4 regions of the Rhizobium sp. GR12 genome follow, and region 1 is predicted to be linked to each of the others. Evidence: predicted binding sites of a transcription regulator. Region 1 holds the regulator's gene; each other region holds the start of a gene.

Evidence for each region. The regulator PhoB, encoded in region 1, activates phosphate uptake and scavenging genes when phosphate is short. The targets are predictions, from matches to a motif close to TGTCATNNANCTGTCAT.
Region 2: QSK43_RS03610 (LTA synthase family protein) is a predicted target of PhoB. The motif match lies at 2,898-2,914, and genes of this name have one in related genera.
Region 3: QSK43_RS08170 (DUF47 domain-containing protein) is a predicted target of PhoB. The motif match lies at 1,624-1,640, and genes of this name have one in related genera.
Region 4: pstS (phosphate ABC transporter substrate-binding protein PstS) is a predicted target of PhoB. The motif match lies at 2,778-2,794, and genes of this name have one in related genera.

What each region holds. Positions count from the first base shown of each region.
Region 1 is NZ_JASXTH010000001.1:228,143-233,180, reverse strand. Features, by position in the region: gene pstA (phosphate ABC transporter permease PstA) at 1-1,168, shown strand, start outside; gene pstB (phosphate ABC transporter ATP-binding protein PstB) at 1,183-1,998, shown strand; gene phoU (phosphate signaling complex protein PhoU) at 2,096-2,821, shown strand; gene phoB (phosphate regulon transcriptional regulator PhoB) at 2,853-3,536, shown strand; gene QSK43_RS01095 (GcrA family cell cycle regulator) at 3,829-4,362, opposite strand; gene QSK43_RS01090 (aspartate aminotransferase family protein) at 4,794-5,038, shown strand, end outside.
Region 2 is NZ_JASXTH010000002.1:138,239-143,276, forward strand. Features, by position in the region: gene QSK43_RS03595 (TolB family protein) at 1-199, opposite strand, end outside; gene QSK43_RS03600 (glyoxalase superfamily protein) at 391-768, shown strand; gene QSK43_RS03605 (NAD+ synthase) at 1,036-2,715, opposite strand; gene QSK43_RS03610 (LTA synthase family protein) at 2,965-4,905, shown strand; gene QSK43_RS03615 (DUF1003 domain-containing protein) at 5,025-5,038, shown strand, end outside.
Region 3 is NZ_JASXTH010000004.1:64,095-69,132, forward strand. Features, by position in the region: gene QSK43_RS08165 (inorganic phosphate transporter) at 1-935, opposite strand, end outside; gene QSK43_RS08170 (DUF47 domain-containing protein) at 935-1,579, opposite strand; gene QSK43_RS08175 (NUDIX hydrolase) at 1,693-2,229, shown strand; gene QSK43_RS08180 (efflux RND transporter permease subunit) at 2,470-5,038, opposite strand, start outside.
Region 4 is NZ_JASXTH010000004.1:413,353-418,390, reverse strand. Features, by position in the region: gene QSK43_RS09720 (CYTH and CHAD domain-containing protein) at 1-1,036, opposite strand, end outside; gene QSK43_RS09715 (NUDIX hydrolase) at 1,156-1,593, shown strand; gene QSK43_RS09710 (S26 family signal peptidase) at 1,680-1,850, opposite strand; gene QSK43_RS09705 (DUF2934 domain-containing protein) at 1,944-2,186, opposite strand; gene QSK43_RS09700 (hypothetical protein) at 2,375-2,713, shown strand; gene pstS (phosphate ABC transporter substrate-binding protein PstS) at 2,912-4,003, shown strand; gene QSK43_RS09690 (Na/Pi cotransporter family protein) at 4,109-5,038, shown strand, end outside.

The sequences.
Region 1 (5,038 bases):
GCTCTGGTCGGTCGTCGCCAAGGGCCACACCGCCTTCCAGCAGACGATGATCACCGTTCCGGTCGAGTTTTCCGAACTGATCATCGATCCGAAGAACGAGCGGGCCACAAATCCCGCAAAGCTGATGACGGCCAATTATCCCGTCCTCGCCCGCGATGCGGTCGCCAAGATTCTCGGCGTCGCGCCGACGGATAAGGCCGGTCTGCGCGCGGTCAACACGATGATCTCGGACAGCGTGCGGACACAGCTGCGCGATATCGTCGTCGCCGATCCCGCTGTCATCGGCACCACACGCACCGTGACGCTTCTGGCGTCGGGCGATGTCGACAGCGCCTTCAAGGGCCAGGTGGATATGACGGGGGATGAAGCCAACCGCCGTATCTCCAACCAGCAGCTTGGCTGGATGAACCAGCTCGCCGAAAGCGGACAGCTCGGCAAGCATTTCAATACCGGCATCTTCGTCAACGGCAATTCGAGCCGTCCGGAAGCGGCGGGTGTCGGTGTTGCGCTGATCGGCTCGTTTTACATGATGCTGATCGTGCTGGTGCTGTCGTTGCCGATCGGTGTCGCGGCGTCCATCTATCTTGAGGAATTCGCCCCGAAGAACCGGTTGACGGATCTTATCGAGGTGAACATCAACAATTTGGCGGCTGTTCCCTCCATCGTCTACGGTCTGCTCGGCCTCTCCGTTTTCATCAACTTCATGGGCTTTCCGCGCTCCGCCTCGCTGGTCGGCGGCCTCGTCCTGACGCTGATGACCTTGCCGACGATCATCATCGCGACCCGTGCCGCATTGAAGGCCGTGCCGCCGTCTATCCGCGCCGCAGCGCTCGGACTTGGCGCCTCCAAGATGCAGACGATCTTCCACCACGTCCTGCCGCTCGCCATGCCGGGCATTCTGACCGGCACCATCATCGGCCTCGCCCACGCGCTGGGCGAAACGGCGCCACTGCTCCTGATCGGCATGGTGGCATTCGTTGCGAACTATCCGACAACGCCGATGGATCCGTCCACGGCTCTGCCGGTGCAGATTTACATGTGGGCGAACGAAGCAGAGCGCGCCTTTGTCGAAAGGACATCCGGCGCTATTATCATCCTGCTCCTGTTCCTCATTCTCATGAATGTTGGCGCAATCCTGTTGCGTCGCCGCTTCGAACGGCGCTGGTAGAGGGAGATTGAGCAATGAACATGTTGTCGGAAGCAGCAGTTGAAAAGGCGCTGGACAAGAAGATGAATGAAGTTTCATACAAGATGATCGGCAAGGACGTTTCGGTTTATTACGGCGAAAAGCGCGCGCTTTACGACGTAAACCTCAATGTCCGCGAAAACACGGTGACTGCGCTCATCGGCCCGTCCGGTTGCGGTAAATCCACTTTCCTGCGCACCTTGAACCGCATGAACGACACGATCGACGGTTGCCGGGTCACGGGCAAGATCACGCTCGACACCGACGATATCTACGATCAGGCGATCGATGTCGTGGAACTTCGCGCCCGCGTCGGCATGGTGTTCCAGAAGCCGAACCCGTTTCCGAAGACGATTTACGAAAACATCGCCTACGGCCCGCGCATCCACGGTCTTGCCCGCAACAAGGCGGATATGGACCAGATCGTTGAGCAGAGCCTGCAGAAAGCTGGTCTCTGGAATGAGGCGAAGGACCGTTTGCTGGAATCCGGTACGGGCCTCTCCGGCGGCCAGCAGCAGCGTCTGTGCATTGCGCGCGCTATTGCCGTCAGCCCGGAAGTGATCCTGATGGACGAGCCGTGCTCGGCGCTGGACCCGATCGCGACGGCGAAGGTCGAGGAGCTGATCCACGAACTGCGCACCAACTACACGATCGTCATCGTCACGCACTCCATGCAGCAGGCGGCGCGTGTTTCCCAGCGCACGGCCATGTTCCACCTTGGCCATCTCGTCGAGGAAAACGAGACGGACAAGATGTTCACCAATCCGGACGACCAGCGCACGCAGGACTACATCATGGGCCGCTTCGGCTGATCCCCGGCCGCCGCTTTATCGAAACCGAACAAGACTGGTGCCCCTGCCGTGCCCCGCTTTGGGCACGTGCATGCGGGCCAAGCCGGAGGACTAGACCATGACACAGACAACGACCCATTCGCATATCCTGTCCGCCTATGACGACGAATTGAAGTTTCTGACGCGCCGCATCGCCGAAATGGGCGGTCTTGCCGAGCAGATGTGCGGCGACGCCGTGCGCGCGCTCGTCAATTCCGATGCCGCGCTCGCGCAGAAGGTCATTTCCGACGATACTATTCTCGACCACGCCGAACGCGAAATCGGCGACAAGGCCATCGTCACCATCGCCAGGCGGCAGCCGATGGCGGCGGATCTTCGCGAGATCATCGGCACCTTGCGCATCGCCGGCGATCTCGAACGCGTCGGCGATCTCGGCAAGAACACGGCCAAGCGCGTTATCGCGGTTGCAGGAACCGGCGTGCCGCGCAAGCTCGCCCGCGGCATCGAGCATTTGTCCGAGCTTGCGCTGGTGCAGCTCAAGGAAGTCCTTGACGTCTATTCGACACGTTCCGCTGAAAAGGCCAATGCCATCCGCGAACGCGACGAGGAAATCGACGCCATGTATACGTCGCTCTTCCGTGAGCTTCTGACTTACATGATGGAAGATCCGCGCAACATCACCACCTGCACGCATCTTCTGTTCTGCGCCAAGAACATCGAGCGTATCGGCGACCATGCCACGAATATCGCCGAAACGATCTATTACATGACCACCGGCAGCCAGCCGGAGGGCGAGCGTCCGAAGGACGACAGTTCCAACACGCTTGGTTCGGTGACCGAGTAACAGACAAGCAGAAGCTTGCGGAGTTCAGCATATGGTGCCCAAGATTGCAGTTGTGGAAGACGAGGAAGCGTTGAGCGTCCTGCTTCGTTACAATCTCGAGGCTGAGGGATACGACGTCGACACGATACCCCGTGGCGACGAGGCGGAAATCAGGCTGCAGGAACGCATTCCGGACCTTCTCATCCTGGATTGGATGCTGCCTGGTGTTTCCGGTATCGAACTGTGCCGGCGTTTGAGAATGCGGCCGGAAACCGAACGCCTGCCCATCATCATGCTGACGGCGCGCGGCGAAGAGAGCGAGCGGGTTCGCGGTCTCGCCACCGGTGCCGACGACTATGTCGTCAAGCCATTTTCGACGCCGGAACTCATGGCTCGCGTCAAGGCCATGCTGCGCCGGGCCCGTCCCGAGGTTCTCTCTTCGGTGCTGAAATGCGGCGATATCGAACTGGATCGCGAAACCCATCGCGTCCATCGCAAAAGCCGCGAAGTGCGCCTCGGCCCGACTGAATTCCGTCTGCTCGAATTCCTGATGACATCACCGGGTCGGGTGTTTTCCCGCTCGCAATTGCTGGATGGGGTCTGGGGTCACGATATCTATGTCGATGAGCGTACTGTCGATGTGCATGTCGGACGCCTGCGCAAGGCCCTGAATTTTTCCCATATGCAGGATGTCATCCGCACCGTGCGCGGCGCCGGATACTCGATGGAAGCCTGAGCGGACCTGAACGCGACGGTTTCACTCGGGACAATATCCCCAAGAGTTAGAAGGCCCGAAACCGGAATGGTGTCGGGCCTTTCGGTTCTGACCCTTCCGCAAACGCGACCCCCTTCATCCCCAAGAAGAGTGACTGACGGCCCCGCTGAAATCATGATTGTGAGGCTGAACCCGACAGGAAAGGGCTCGGCCCTCTATCGGCGTGTTGACCGCGGAACCGCCTTGGGTTTGGTCATAAAAAAACGGGCCCGAAGGCCCGTAATTTTTGAGTGCTGAATGTGTGCCGCAACACTCAAGCCTTGCGACGCTCGCTCACCGGCTGATAGGCGAGTTTCGCGTGGAACTTGCAGTAGGGCGAAGCTTCCAGCGCTTCGCAACCGCAGAAATGGAAGTCGTCCTTCAACGGGTCGCCGACCGGCCACTTGCAGGTGCGTTCCGTCAGTTCCGTCAGCGTCAGGCGACGGGAAATCGGCGTGACCGCGTTTCTGGAAGGAACGTATTCGAGAACCTGTGCGGTCTCGATGCCGATTTCCTCGTGCAGTGCCGTCGCCGCGTTCGAGCGGTTCAGGATCCGTGCCGGTGCCGCATTGACGCGGCCTGCGAAAGTCGTCGTGCGCGGGGCAGGTGCCGCGGTGCGCTTGGGCGCGGAGCGCGCCGAAGTGACCGGACCGCCAGCCTTGACGCGTCCCGGCAGATTGAGACGATGGACCTTGCCGATCACGGCGTTACGGCTGACGCCGCCCAGCTGTGCTGCTATCTGGCTGGCGCTAAGCCCTTCGGACCACAATTTCTTGAGTTTTTCGACTCGCTCGTCTGTCCAGTTCATGCCGCTTCTCCGCTTGTCGCGTGTATTTTCGGCAGAATCCTTCTCTGTCTCGCGGGCGTGCCGCAAGCGTGGTTTCCGCCAGATTTTAGGTGACTAGTTCCGCCGCATCGCAGTCTAGTAATTAGCGATTAACCTAATGCTAGGCTGACTCCGTGGCAAGAGTCGCGGGAATCATCTGGAATCGATTTTCCGGTTTTCCCCAACTTGCTGCTGTCTTGAGTCTGAAAGGCAACACCTTGGGCCTCGTCCGCCACGGCATACAAGTGCTTGAGAAGCCCGGGAAACGCGGACTTTTGTTGACATCGGCAAACGAAGTGACAATAGTGCCCCTGCCGCCGCAAGGCGGCATTTTTGATTTTCAGGCGAGGGATAACCCCGCAAGCCTATTGACAACCGTTTGACAGCGCAATCGCGCAAGGAGTGATACAGCCATGGCCGAAGCCGGCGCGCCATTGTTTGATACGTTTTCAAGAGCCCCCCTGCGCTTCGAGCGCGGTGAGGGTGTCTGGCTGTATACGGAAAGCGGCGAACGATATCTGGATTTTGCGGCCGGTGTCGCCGTCAACTCGCTCGGCCATGCCCATCCTCACCTTGTCGATGCGATCAAGACGCAGGCCGAGAAGGTCTGGCACGTCTCGAACCTCTATGAAGTGCCGGGGCAGGAAAAACTGGCAAA
Region 2 (5,038 bases), on a different contig from region 1:
AGATGGTGGCAAAGCCGGTATCGACTTTCTCCGGCAAAGCATCGCCGGCAAGAGACAGCCGGTAAAGCAGCCCTTCGGCGTTCAACAGCAGATATTTTCCGTCCGGCGACCAGTTCGGCGCCTCGAACAGATGAGGTGTCTGCCAGACCACCCGCATCTGCCGGGTGCGGATGTTGAAGATTTCGATTGAGCTGCGCATGCTGCCTCCCGGCCTGTCGATAATCTGGAGCGGAACGTGACGTGGCGCGGATATTCCATTTGCATCCGCCGCCACCGTGATTATGATCCTATTGCCGCAGGCACCGCCCTGCAAATTCAAATCGGAAAAAACAGCAGCGTTCCGGCACCGTCCGCATCGCTCCCCGTTTCTCCCAGATCCGAGGTTCCGCGATGAATACCATCGCCGATCACGGCATCCGGTTCGGCCGGATCGCCGCAATGCTTCCTGTCAAAAATATCGAAAAGGCCCATGATTTTTATGTCGGTCTGCTGGGGTTCGAAAAGACCTTCGAAAACGGCAGCCCCGTGGGTTTCATGATCCTGAAACAGGGTAATGCCGAACTGCACCTGACATTGCAGACCACGCACAAGCCGGCACCCTTCAACGTGGCGCATATGCTGGTCAGCGACGTCGACGCGCTGCATACGCTTTGCAAGAAACATGGGCTGCGCATCATCAAAAGCCTGCAGGACAAGGATTACGGCCTGCGGGCCTTCGTTTTCGAAGACCCGGATGGCAACCGTATCGATGTGGGGCAGGTTATTTGACGTGAGTGGGCGGCGCGGCATGTCCGCGCCGCTTGTCTATAAGAGACACGAGACCTCATAGTGCAGCGTCGTTGGGGACCGAGCGCATGCCACTTGTTTCTTCTCCCCGCCGGGGAGAAGGTCGCGGTAGCGGGATGAGGGGGCAAGGGCAGCGATATTCGGTGAGGGTTCCCCCTCATCCGACCCTTCGGGCCACCTTCTCCCCGGCGGGGAGAAGAAACAAGCGGCGACGCCGAGCGAAATAGCACCTACCCACACGGCCTCCAATCACCGATCCCGAAACCGGTTTGTAATCGGGTAACGGCGGTCGCGGCCGAAATTCTTCTTGGTGATCTTCACGCCGGGGGCGGATTGGCGGCGCTTGTATTCGGCGAGATAGAGCAGATGTTCGATCCGGTGCACCGTCGCCACATCGTGGCCGCGTGCGAGGATTTCCTCGACCGACATTTCCTTCTCGACCAGGCACTCCAGAATGTCATCCAGCACCGGATAGGGCGGCAGCGAATCCTGGTCGGTCTGGTTGGGACGCAATTCGGCGGACGGTGCTTTCGAGATGATATTGGCGGGGATCACCTCACCGGAAGGCCCGAGCGCACCCGGAGGCACATGACCGTTGCGCCAGCTGGAAATGGCGTAGACCTGCATCTTGTAGAGGTCCTTGATGGGATTGAAACCACCATTCATGTCGCCGTAGAGCGTCGCATAACCCACCGACATTTCCGACTTGTTGCCTGTTGTCACCACCATCGAGCCGAACTTGTTGGAAACGGCCATCAGAATGGTGCCGCGTGCGCGGCTTTGCAGGTTTTCCTCGGTGATGCCCTCTTCCGTGCCCTCGAAAAGATCGGCAAGCGCCGTCAGGAAACCATCCACGGGTTCTGCGATCGGCACAATATCGTAACGGCAGCCGAGGGCTCTCGCGCAATCGGCAGCGTCCTTCAGCGAATCCTCGGAGGTGTAACGATAGGGCAGCATGATACAACGTACCCGCTCCTCGCCCAGCGCATCGACGGCGATCGCGGCGCAGATCGCCGAATCGATGCCGCCGGAAAGGCCGAGAACCACGCTCTTGAAGCCGTTCTTGTTGACGTAGTCGCGAAAGCCCAGCATGCAGGCGCGGTAGTCCGCCTCCTCACCATCGGGGATTTTCGAGAATGGTCCGCTTTCGCAGCGCCAGCCTTTTTCCGTGCGTTTCCAGTCGGTCACGGCAAGGGTCGCCTCGAACTGGCTCATCTGGAAGGCCAGAGACTTGTCGGCGTTGAAGCCGAAGCTCGCACCGTCGAATACCAGCTCATCCTGCCCGCCCAGCTGGTTGGCGAAGACCAACGGCAACCCGCTTTCGATCACCTGTCTCAGCGCCACCTGATGGCGCACATCCAGCTTGCCGCGATAATAGGGCGAACCATTCGGCACCAGCAGGATTTCCGCCCCGCTTTCGGCCAGCGTCTCGCACACGCCCATGTCGTTCCAGATTTCCTCGCAGATCGGAATACCGATCCGCACACCACGGAAATTATAGGGACCGGAGATCGACCCTTCGGCGAAAACGCGTTTTTCGTCGAACTCGCCATAATTCGGCAGGTCGATCTTGTCGCGCAGCGCAACGATCTTGCCACCATCCAGAAGCGCCACCGAATTGTGCCGTCCCGTCTCGCCCTGACGAGGGAAACCGATGACGACGCCCGGCCCGCCATCGGCAGTCTCCGCCGCCAGTTCCTCAACCGCCCTCAGGCAGGCGTTCAGAAAAGCCGGCTTCAGCACCAGATCTTCCGGCGGATAGCCGGATATGAACAACTCGGTCAGAAGCAAGAGATCGGCGCCCTGCGTCGCCGCATCGGCCCGTGCCTCGCGCGCCCTGGCGAGATTGCCCGCCACGTCGCCAACTGTCGGATTGAACTGCCCGACGGCAATTCTGAGATGGTTCTTGATGTCGTGTCTGTCGCTCATGACTTTTTCAATACCGCGCCCGTGGCCGCTCCGCAACGCGGCAATTGCATGCCGGGCCGCCTTGGAGCGTTCAAGCAGGGGGCACGTTCCAGCCACGGTTCCCGTTCACACGAAGGTTATCGCCGCGCCCGTCGGATTCCGCAAAGTTCATGTCGCGTTCATCCCGCGTATGTGACATTTACATGACAGTTTTGCGACACCCCGATTCACCTCCCCGAATTGCGCGGTGCCGCCCCGCAATACCGGAGTATGAGTTTGAGACAATCGGCGCCAAAAACAACGGCTTCCGAGAAGGCTGGTTTTACCTTTTCGCCCGCATGGACGCGGGGCCTTTCGAAGCTTTCGGGCACGGCCTATACGCTGGTCAACCTGACGCTCACCTCCGTCGTGCTCATCGTCGTGCTGGAATGGATCGCCCGCGGTTCGCTCAGTGATATCGGCACGTTCCTCACCTCACCCGCCCGCCCCGGCATGACCACCATTGCCGCCGTGCTCACTATCCTCGTGGCGCTGGATTCGATCCTTGGCCGGCGTTACCTGTCGCTGATTGTGGTTGTGCCGCTTTGCGCGCTGACGGGGCTGATTTCCGCGCAGAAACAGACTTATCTCTCCGACCCGCTTTATCCCTCCGACCTGCTGTTCGGCCGGCAGATTCTCGAGCTTCTGCCGACGATGCTCAAAGCTCAGCCGCTGACGGCGGCGCTGGTCGGTTTTGGCCTCTGTGCCACCATTGCGGCTATCGCCGCTCTCTGGCTGCTGGCGCGGCGTCATTCGCCGGGCCTGAGCTGGCGGGAACGCGCCGCCGGGCTGGCGCTCGCGCTGCCGATTTTGGCTGGCCTCGCCTCGCTGATGGACTATTCGCATTATTCCTGGGTACGCGATCGCCTCAACATCATTCCCATGATGTGGGATCAGCAGGAAAATTACCGCCATAACGGTTTCCTGCTGGCCTTTGCCTTCAATATTCCGATGGCGAATGTTTCGGCCCCACAGGGTTACGGCGAAAACAGCATCGCCGATCTGACATCGGAACCGGCCGCCTTCGCCGCCAATAAGGGCGATTACCCTGACGTCATCATGCTGATGAGCGAATCGCTATGGGACCCGACCCGGCTTGAAAACGTGAAGCTCTCGGCCGATCCGATGCCGACCATCCGGGCCAAGCAGTCCGGCAACGTGTTCTCGCCGGAATTCGGCGGCATGACGGCGAATGTGGAGTTTGAAGCGCTGACCGGCTTTTCCAACGCCTTCCTGCCCTATGGCAGCATTCCCTATCAGCAATATATCCGCCGCCCGGTGCCCTCGCTTGCCAGCTTCTTCCGGGGCGAAGGTTATTCGGCCATCGCCATGCATCCGTTTCAGGAATGGTTCTGGAACCGCAAGGAAGTCTACAAGAATTTCGGCTTTGAGGAATTCCGCTCTGAGGAAACATTGCCGCCCATGGAAAAGCGCGGCAACTTCGCCTCCGACGACGCGCTGATGGACGAGATCATGGCGACGACCGAGCAGGCCCGCAACCCGCTCTTCCTCTTCGCCGTCACCCTGCAGGGACATGGGCCTTACGAGGCGGGCCGTTATGCCGCCGATACTATCGGCGTGGAAGGTGATCTTTCCGCTTCCGCATCACAGGCGCTCGCAACCTATTCGCAGGGGGTAGTGGAGGCCGACGAGGCGCTTCTGAAACTGATGCGCTGGGCCAAGAAGCGTGACCGGGAAACCATCATTGTGCTTTTCGGCGATCACCTGCCGCCGCTCGGCCAGACCTTCGTGGAAAGCGGCTACATGCCGGGCATGGTGGCAAGCCGCCGCGCGCCGCTGGATGTCATGAAAAAGGAACACGAAACGCCGCTGGTGGTCTGGTCCTCGAAGACCGGTATGCGCAAGAATATCGGCACGATCAGCCCGGCGCTTCTGCCCTATCACGTGCTGAAGACCGCCGGCTTCTCCGACCCCTTTTATACGGGAACGCTCGGCGAGGTTCAGCAGGCATTCTCCGTCATCGACCGGCATATGCTGGTTGGCACGGACGGCAAAGCCCTGCCCGACTGGTCGATCGCGTCGAATTCCATTCCCGACGTGGTGCGCAACTACCGACTGCTGCAATTCGACATGATGTTCGGCAAGCAATATGGCCGCGAGCGCTTCTTCCCCGGCTTCAACTGGGTAAACGAGGCGGCCCCCTCCGTCTGATGGCCCATCGACGCTGGACGTGAGACCCGCACGGCGGCGGAAATCGTTTGAATTCCACCGCAATGCGGGTCTATTTCGATAGGAGCCCGTAACGAACCATCCGCAACCGGAGACACACCGTGTCAGACATCTC
Region 3 (5,038 bases), on a different contig from region 1:
CAGGCGATGACGATGTTGCCGGCAAGGCCCCAACGCACTGCTGACACACGGCGGGCGGCACCGACGCCGATGATGGCGCCCGTGATGGTGTGGGTGGTCGATACCGGAATGCCGAGCCAGGTCGCGCCGAACAGCGTCAGCGCACCGCCGGTTTCAGCGCAAAAACCCTGCATCGGGTTCAATCTGGTGATTTTCGAGCCCATGGTGTGCACGATCCGCCAGCCGCCGAACAGTGTGCCGAGCGCCATGGCTGACTGGCACGAGATGACGACCCAGAACGGCACGTAAAAGCTCTCTCCCAGATACCCCTGGCTGAAGAGCAGCACAGCGATGATGCCCATGGTTTTCTGTGCGTCGTTGCCGCCATGGCCCAGCGAATAGAGCGAGGCGGAGATGAACTGCATGACGCGGAAAGTGCGGTCCACCGCGAAGGGCGTCTGGCGCACGAACAGCCAGGAAACGGCGAGCACCAGCAGCAGCGCCAGGAAGAAGCCGATTGCCGGCGACATGAAGATCGCGCCGACGGTTTTCAGAAGACCCGACCAGACGATGGAATTGAAACCGACCTTTGCAAATCCCGCACCGACGAGACCGCCGATCAGCGCGTGCGACGAGCTGGAGGGGATGCCGAAAACCCAGGTGACGATATTCCAGACGATAGCGCCCATCAGCGCCGCAAAGATGATCTGCGGAGAAACGATGGCCGGATCGATGATGCCGGTGCCGAGCGTTTCGGCCACATGCAGGCCGAAAAACAGGAAGGCGATGAAATTGAAGAAGGCTGCCCATGCCACGGCATATTGCGGGCGCAACACGCGGGTGGAGACGATGGTGGCGATGGAGTTTGCGGCGTCGTGGAGACCGTTCAGAAAATCGAAGAACAGGGCGATGGCTATGAGGCCGATAAGCAGCGGCAGTGCAAGCGCGACATCCATCAGACGTTCTCGATAACGATGCCGCTGATCTCGTTCGCCACGTCCTCGAAGCGGTCGACGACCTTTTCGAGTTCGCCGTAGATCTCGCTGCCGATCATATAGGCCATGGCATTGCCGGCGACGCCGTGGCACCGGAAGAGGTCTTTCAGACCCTGATCATAAAGTTCGTCGGAACGGCCTTCGACACGGGTGACTTCTTCGGCAATGACGGACAGGCGATGCGCATTGGTGCCGACCTTTTCCAGGAGCGGAATGGCTTCGGCAATCAGGTTTGCGGCGCGCACGATCTCATGGCCCATCTCCTGCATCAGCGGGTCGAATTCCGTTTGCTCGAACAGACGGATGGTCTTGACGGTCTTGTGCATCATGTCGATCGCATCATCCATGGACTGGATGAGATCCTTGATGTCGCCGCGGTCGAAGGGGGTGATGAAGCTGCGCCGCACCGCAAGCAGCACATCGCGGGTAATATCGTCCGCCTGATGTTCCAGCGCGACGATGAGGTCGCAATTCTTCTCGACGTCGACGCCGCTCAATAGGTGGTCCAGAGCGGCGGCGGCTTTGACGACGGTTTCCGAATGTTTGCTAAACATGTCGAAGAAACGGTCCTCGCGCGGCATCAGCTTGCGAAAAATGCTCATCATGCGAATTGGCCCTCAATGGCGCTTTATCGGTTGTGGGGGGTGATTGTCATAAAACTGTCATAAATGCACGCGGGGCATTGATGCAACCCGGAAAATCAGCACTATCAACGGATATGAAATCCACGAAGAAAAGCCGGAAAGCCCGTCCGGCCCGTTCCCTGACATTGCTCCAGCAGCTTGCTGCGGTTCCAGAAAAGCTTTTCACCGGGGCTTTCCGGCAGCAATATGCTGCTTTGTGCTTCCGTTATGCCGGCAGCGGCGAAGATATCGAAATCCTCGTCGTCACCTCCCGCATCAGTGGCCGCTGGATCATTCCGCGCGGCTGGCCGATGAAACGCAAGCGGCCGCATGAGGCCGCCGCGATTGAGGCGCGGGAAGAAGCCGGCGTGCGCGGCCGGGTAAGAAAGGATGCGGTCGGCCGCTACACCTATCTTAAGATGCTCGACAATGGCGATGTCGCGCCCTGCATCGTCGATGTCTTCCAGATCGAGGTGACGGGAGCGGAAACAAGTTTCAAGGAGCGCGGCGAACGCCTGATGGAGTGGGTTCGCCCGGATGAGGCGGCAAGGCGCGTTCGCGAAATCGAGCTGAAGTCGCTTCTGGTCGACTTCCGCCCGAAGGGCAAAAGAAAGCGCCCGGCCGACGAGTGACAGCGGCCTGCGGGGTTGGAGCACCATCTCCGGGCAAAAGCTGTAATGCCGCCGTAATACGCCATGCTCAACCTTGCCCGATGAATTTTCGTCAGGTGCAATCATATGCGTTTACGTCGTGTCGTTCTCGCCTTTCTCGTACGCTATATCCATCCCGTTATCGTCTTTGCCGTACTGTTGGCTGGACCGGCCGTCATACTTTTGCTGAGGTGATAAGGTCCGCCACGGCAGGAAAAGTCATCAGTGCGGAGCCTGGGAAGGTTGCGCCGGGCTGTCCGCCAGCCCCGCTTCATCTGCCTCGTCCGGTGCTTTCGGCAGGAAGCGGGCGAGGCGTCGGGTGATGCTGTCGATATAGGACAGGATCGTCGGCACGACGATCAGCGTGAGAAGGGTGGAGCTGATGAGGCCGCCGATCACCGCATGCGCCATCGGCGCGCGCTGCGCCCCGCCGCCGCCGACCGCCATGCCAAGCGGGATCATGCCGAAAATCATCGCAAGCGTCGTCATGATGATCGGCCTGAAGCGGATGATGCCGGCGTTTGCCAGCGCCTCGTTCAGCGGCAGTCCGCGCTTCCTTTCCCGATTGGCGAAATCGACCAGCAGGATGCCGTTCTTGGTGACGAGGCCCATCAGCATGATGAAGCCGATCAGTGAGAACATGTTGATCGTGCTGCCGGCCACTATCAGCCCGATAAGGACGCCGACAAGCGACAGCGGCAGTGACGCCATGATGGCGAGCGGCTGCAGGAAGCTGCCGAATTGCGAGGCGAGCACGATGTAGATGAAGATGACCGCCATAACGAGCGCGGTGACCATGTGGCCGATGGTCTCCTGCATGGTTTCGGCATCGCCGCCGAAGCGGATGCGATAACCGTCCGGCAGGTCGCGGGCGTCGGTGAGGTTCTTCAACTCCTCCGTCACCTCGCCAAGCGACGGCCCGGCGATATTGGCCGAAACCAGCACCTCGCGGTGATTGTCGATGCGGCGGATTTCGGCGGGCGCTTTTACGGTGTCGATACCGGCGACCTGATCGAGACGCACCATGAAGGGCGCACCGTTCGATGCCGTGCGGCCGGTCGCGATCATCAATTCACTAAGCGCCGTCGTATCGGAACGCCGCTCACCGGGCAGGCGCACCACGATATCGTAGCTGTTGCCGCCTGCATCCGTCCATTTCGACACGTCTTCGCCGCCGACGAGGGGCTGGAGCGCCGCTGCCAGATCGGATCGGGCAATGCCGAGGTCGCTCGCCGCCTCGCGCTTCAGGCGGATCGAAAGGACCGAGGTCAGGTCCCCGGCGCTCGACGTCACGTCCACGAGGCCGGGGATCTTTTTCATCTCCTCCACGAGACTGGCGGCGGTTTTTTCGAGAATCGCGCGGTCGTCACCAAGGATACTGAGCTGCACCGGGCTTTCGTCACCGCCAAAACCGCTCTGCAGGATCGCGATCTCTATGCCGGGTATGGCGGACAGGCGCTTGCGGATCGGATCGGCCAGCGTGACCGGGGTCCGGGTCCGGGCCGAAAGCGGCACCAGCCCTACGAGAACGGCGGCACGGTGTTTGCCGACGGTGGCTCCGGTGTTGACGGTGGAATAAAGTGTTTCGACCTCAGGAAACTCCTTGAGCGCCTTTTCGACCTGCCGCACCTTGGCGGTGGTGTAATCCAGCGAGGAGCCGACCGGTGCCCTGACGTCGATCTGGAAGCGGCCTTCATCCGTATTCGGCACGAATTCCGCACCGACCAGCGGCACCATGAACAGGCTGCCGATAAAGATGCCTGATGTGACGAGCAGGGTGACAAGCCGGTGGCGCAATGTCCAACCGATCACATATCGGTACCTGTCGGCCAGCCATTCGAAGCCAAGGTCGAAACGCGCGATCAGCCGACCGATCGGCCCGCGCCTGATATCGGGTTGCGCATCCGGATCGAACCAGACGCTCGACAGCATCGGATCGAGCGTGAAGGCGACGAAGAGCGAGATCAGCACGGCGGCGGAAACGGTGACGCCGAACTCGTAGAAAAACCGGCCGACGATGCCATCCATGAAGGCTACCGGCAGAAAGACCGCGACGATCGTCGCCGTCGTGGCGATCACCGCAAGCCCGATTTCGTTCGTGCCGTCGAGTGCGGCGCGGATGTGGGATTTTCCCATGTGCAGGTGGCGGGTGATGTTTTCGCGCACGACGATGGCGTCGTCCACCAGAATGCCGATGGAGAGCGTCAGCGCCAGCAGGCTGAGCGTATTGAGCGTGAAGCCGAGAACATCGATGACCGCGAGCGTGCCGATGATCGCGATCGGCAATGTCAGCCCGGTGATGACCGTGCTGCGCCAGGAATTGAGAAACAGGAAAACGATGGCAACGGCGAGCGCCGCCCCCTCGATCAGCGTCGTCTGCACCTGGGTGACGGATTCCAGGATGGGTATGGACGTGTCCGTAATGATGCGCAATTGCACGTTTTGCGGGGCAAGTTCGGCATTGAGAAGCGTCAGATGTTTCCTCACATCCGCCACGACCTGAACCGTGTTGGCGTCCTGAACCTTGACGATGTCGATTGCCAACGCGGCCTGGCCATTATAGAGGGCGCGGGTTTCGGGATCGGCGGCCCCTTCGGAAAGCGTGGCGACGTCGCGAAGATAGATGGCAGCACCACCGCGTCTTGCGACGACGATCTCCAGCAGGGCCTTTGGCTCGTCGATAAGACCCTGCACCTGGATCGTGCGTTCGGAGACGGCGTCGATGAGGCTTCCGGCCGGGCTGTTGCTGTTGCCGGAGCGCAGCGCGTTCACCACCTCGTTGATGCCAACC
Region 4 (5,038 bases), on a different contig from region 1:
TCGCTGCATGAGTCAAATAGTCGCCACAATGAAGCCACTCGTTAAAATCGAGCATGAGCGCTCGTGCCCGGGAACTGTCGAGCGCCTCGATGACATTTTCATATGCGGCGGCTCTTTTTTCGGTGAGGCTGTCGCGCAGCTCACCTGCCCTTGATTTCGGCAGAAGCACGTCGAGATTTCGCGCCTCCCCAAGAACGCCGGCCAGCCATCGGAACTCGGCCGACAGTCTTTTCGCCTCGTTGTCCTGCAGCATCGGCTTGAACAGGGTGATGGCAGAGCGGAGGCGCCGGATGGCGACGCGAGCCTGGTGAAGCGACTCCTCATTTTTTCTGCTGCGCAGGATCGTCTCATTCAGACGAAACTGTCGGAAGCACGAGTGGGCGATGGCCTGAAAAGCCTGGCAGGCACAGTCGCTACGATCCAGCTCCACCGGGGTGGCTTTTACGACCGTGCGCTCGGCCTCCAGCAGGTGAAACCCTCTCTCGGCCTTGGACAGGACACCGAACCTGAGAGGGACGATGCCTTCGATCTTTCGGGCCAGAGCGAAAAGGTCCTTCGACTTACCGTTCTTGAGTTCCAGTTCCAGCTCTAGGATAGGGGTTTCGCGGGCGACAGACCGTACCGATCCCCGGTCAAGCGCGACCTCGATGTTCGAACCGTTCTCCGTGACGTTCCATATCCGGCGCTCGTTGGCGATCTTGAACTTCGGCTGGACATCATTTGCCCGATCGCCAAACTCGTTCATCAATGGGCTTGTATGGTCGATCACCGGGCTGTCACCGGTCACAGGGGTCTCCCATTCGCTCCGCGCGAAGATCGACGCGCTCGGACCTGTCGCCTTCACGGTTTGTATCCTTGAAGTGCCGACTTTACGGATCCGGAGCGTAAAGCCCTCCGCAAAAAATGAATTGTCGCTCGTGTCGAAATAGTTTGAGATCTGCTCAATCGTTTCATCCGGCTCGCCAAGCAAGTCCGATGATGCCAGCCGCTCGAAACCCGCAGCATCAATTTCAAGTTTCAATTCGACTTCAGCCAACTCCACGCTCCCTAGTGTGATCTCCGCGATTGAACGCATCTCAGGGCGATATAGTTCATCTTCCTGTAATTGTTATGACTGTAGCAAGGCCTGGAAAAAACCTGAGACGGATATATGAAATGAGGCGCCCCGCCAGACAAATCAACCATGACACTGACGGCATGATCATCGAACAGGCTGGCGCTCTCTGTCTTCGTGTGCCACCCAAAAGCGAGCAACAGGTCCTTCTTGTCGGAAGCCGTCGCAATGAGCGGTGGGGGCTGCCGAAAGGCCATATCGACCCCGGAGAGTCGTCGCATGAAACCGCCGCGCGTGAGGCCTATGAGGAGGCAGGGGTTCGCGGCGAAATATCCGAAACGATTGCCGGGTCATTCGTCTATTCGAAAGAAAGCAGCCCGAACCGCTACCGGGTGATCGTCCATCGGCTTACCGTCAGCTCGATCGATGAAACCTATCCCGAGCAGGGGCTTAGAGCCAGGCAATGGTTTAGGGTCTCGGACGCCGCAGATGTTGTCGGCCATGAAGGTCTGCGTGACCTGCTGCGAACCTTGGGCTGATCGGGATGCGGCACTTTCCCAAAGGCCGTGGCGATATGTCTGCCAAAGCATGAGTCGTCGACCCGGTAAGCGCCGAGCAACCCGCTTCAGTCGATCGCGAGACCGATACGCGCCTTATCCTTCGATACGATGGGTAACGATCCGCCCCGAACGCTTTGCGCGGGGACAAACCCGTTCTTTCCCATCTGCTCCGGAAACCGGCTGTTGCCCGAATTGCGACGGTTGTCGCCCAGAACGAAATAATACTCCTCCGGCACTTCGAACGGCGGGGCCGGTGTGGACGCTATTCAGCTAGTTTCAATAAGGCCGCTGCGGATGACACGCCGTCCGCAGTGCGTACCGATCATTGGTCAATCGGAACTAGCAACCGAGGGCGGGTTGATATCTGTGGCTGAGCGTTTGTTGCTGCTGCCCTTGTCAAACTCTTCCGAAGCCTGCTGATTGACCTCGGTTATCTCGGCGGCTTCGGCCTCAGTTATCCCGTCCTGGTCGTCGGCGCGCGCCCAATGATCCTCGTGATTACCGGCTACACGGCCTTCATCTTCCCAGCTCTTATAGGCGCGCTCACGGCGCTGCTGTTCTTTGTCTACCATGGTACTCCTCCGTCGTTGGCCTTTAAAACATCCGAAAAGCGCCGGTTCCATTAGACATCAAGCGCCGAGGCCTTTGTCATTCCGCTGACCAAAATGCATCGCGCCTCATTTTTTTGGCAGCTAGAGCCCTTCTTTGTTGTGACTGTTGAATAACGTTTGGTGCCGCAACTGTAAAAAAGGAGATCCGCGTGACAGACAATACCAAGAAAATCTATAGCGCGCTCGTCGAGGGTGCTCAGGCTGGACTGACGGATAAGGCGCTCTATCAACATGTCGTCGAAGAATGTCGCAAGGCGGCAAGCAAGAAGATTGTGAAGGCATCGCTACTGGCGCTCAGCGATCCCGACCTAAAAGATTCCGGTATCCTCCACGCAACCTACGCGCTCGCGATCAAACATCGCCCCGATCTCTCGTGCATGAATGACGTCGAAGAACCCGAAGCGGCAAAAGAGCGCCAAAAAAAGACAAACGCACCTCCAAAAAAACCTTTTGAAGGCCAAGTCCCTCCTCTACCGTCAGAGGGTTGACACTCCATGGACCATTATCACTCGTGAGGCGGACGCTGGGAAGTCTTAGCTTAATGGTTGTGGCCGTCATCAAGATGTTAACGAAAGTTAATACTGAAGACGATGATGGCTTTCAGAATTATCTGCAAAGCGTCCTGATTTTGATCTTCATGCAGAATGCTGGCGGACGCAGGCCGGCGATCAATACAAGGAATGCCGATGAAACGTCTCGCCAGATTGTTTCAGGATGCGATGGCCCATGTCGTTCGTCCTGCCAGCATTGCACTTCTTGTCGGCGTGATGTCATCCGCTCCCGCAGCCATTGCAGAGCCGATCAGAGGTGCCGGATCGACTTTCGCCGCCCCCATCATCGGAAAATGGGCTGAGATCTACAAAGCCGCGCGCATAGACGGCGGCGACTTCAGTTCTCCCGACTGGACGGTGGACTACGAACTGGTCGGATCACTCGCTGGCTTGATGCGCCTCGACCAGCCCGACCTTGATTTCGCGGCCACAGACGTGCCGGTATCGCATGCTGAACTGGCAAAACACGGGCGCCAGCAGTTTCCGATTGTTATCGGCAGTGTTGCTATCGCCATCAATCTCGACACTATCAGCAAGGGTGATCTCAAGCTCACGGGCCCGCTGCTGGCCGACATTTATCTCGGCAAAATCACGTCCTGGTCGGATCCTGCTATCAAAGCTCTCAATCCTGATGTGGCGCTGCCCGACACGAAGATCAGCCCCCTCACCCGCAAGGATGGCTCGGGAACGACGTTCATGTTCACAGAATATCTCTCGGTCAAGAGCCCGGAGTGGAAAGCGGCCCACGGTGCAGATACGCTCATCGAATGGCCGGTCGGCACAGGGTTCGAAGGCACTGGCGAGCTTATTTCGGCAGTCAAGACGACCAAGGGTGCTATTGCTTACGCCGACTTCGGGCAGGTCACGCGTGCCGCAGTCGCCTTTGCCTCAATCGAGAATAAGGTCGGCCAGTTCGTTAACCCCGGTCCAGACGGCGTGCGTGCTGCCGCCGAAGCAACAAGCTGGGACCCGGCCCAGGATTTCGCGGTGTCGCTGACCGACCAGCCGACCCCAGATGCCTACCCGATCACCGGTGCCACCTTTGCAGTCGTTCCCGTCCGAGGCCGCTCTTCCGGACAGTATGGAAGGGTTCACGATTTCTTCCGGCTCGCCTTTGAAACGGGAAGACGGGATGCCGAGGCACTCGGATATGTGCCGTTGCCGCCGCAACTTGCAGGCCAAGTGGTCAAGTACTGGCTCAACTACGATTCGGGCGCGAACCACTAACGCCGAGGCAGGCTTTGGCAAGGTTGGTTCCGCCGCGAGCATTTGGAACATCGTTTTCACGGGGCCACTGATCAGGCCTGTGCAGTACAATAGAGGGTAAGGCGTATGAACATCGATATTTTCAAGGATATCCTGGTGCAGGTGATCGGCGGCCTCGGTATCTTCATGCTGGGTCTGGAATTCATGTCGAACGGCATTCAGGCTCTCTCCGTCAACAAGATGCGCGCCTTTCTTGCCAAGGCTGCAGGCACGCCGATCAAGGGCGTGGTCGCTGGCACGCTCATCACCGGTGTCATTCAGTCCTCCACCGCCATGACTGTGATGGTCGTCGGCCTCGTCAATGCCGGGGTTGTTGGTCTACGGCCAGCCATCAGCGTCATCATGGGTGCCAATATCGGCACCACGCTCGGAAACGGTCTGATAGCTTTGCCCCTTGGGCCGCTCGGCCTCATCTTCGCCGGTCTGTTTTCTCTCGTTTACTGCTTCGCCAAAAACGAAAAGGTGCGGAACATCGCGCTTGCCTGCATGGGCTTTGCACTGATTTTCTACGGCCTTAACCTTATGACAGGCGGCCTGCGCCCTCTGCGCAATATCCCTGAGGTCATGGACGTCCTCTCCACGCTGACGGCAGACTCCTACTACAACCTGCTCAAGTGCGTGCTGATCGCCGCCGGCGTCACCGCGATGATCCACTCATCGTCTGCGACGATCGGCATCGTCATGGGACTTGGTGCCGCGGGTGTGCTCGACTGGACCACAGCCGTTGCCTTCTCTCTTGGCGCCGACCTCGGTACGACGATCACTTCATGGATCGCATCGCTGAACCTCTCGAAGAACGCCAAACGCGCAGCCTATGCCCATATGTCCTTCAACATCATCGGCGTCTGCATCACTATACCGCTGTTCTTCGTCTCGATCGAAGTTCTCGAATGGGTGATGCAGTGGTTCGGTGGCAATCCTGGTACGCCCGTGGTCGTCGAAGGCAAGGAAACTTTCCCTCTCGTTCCCGTCGCGGTTGGCCTCTACTCAACCTTC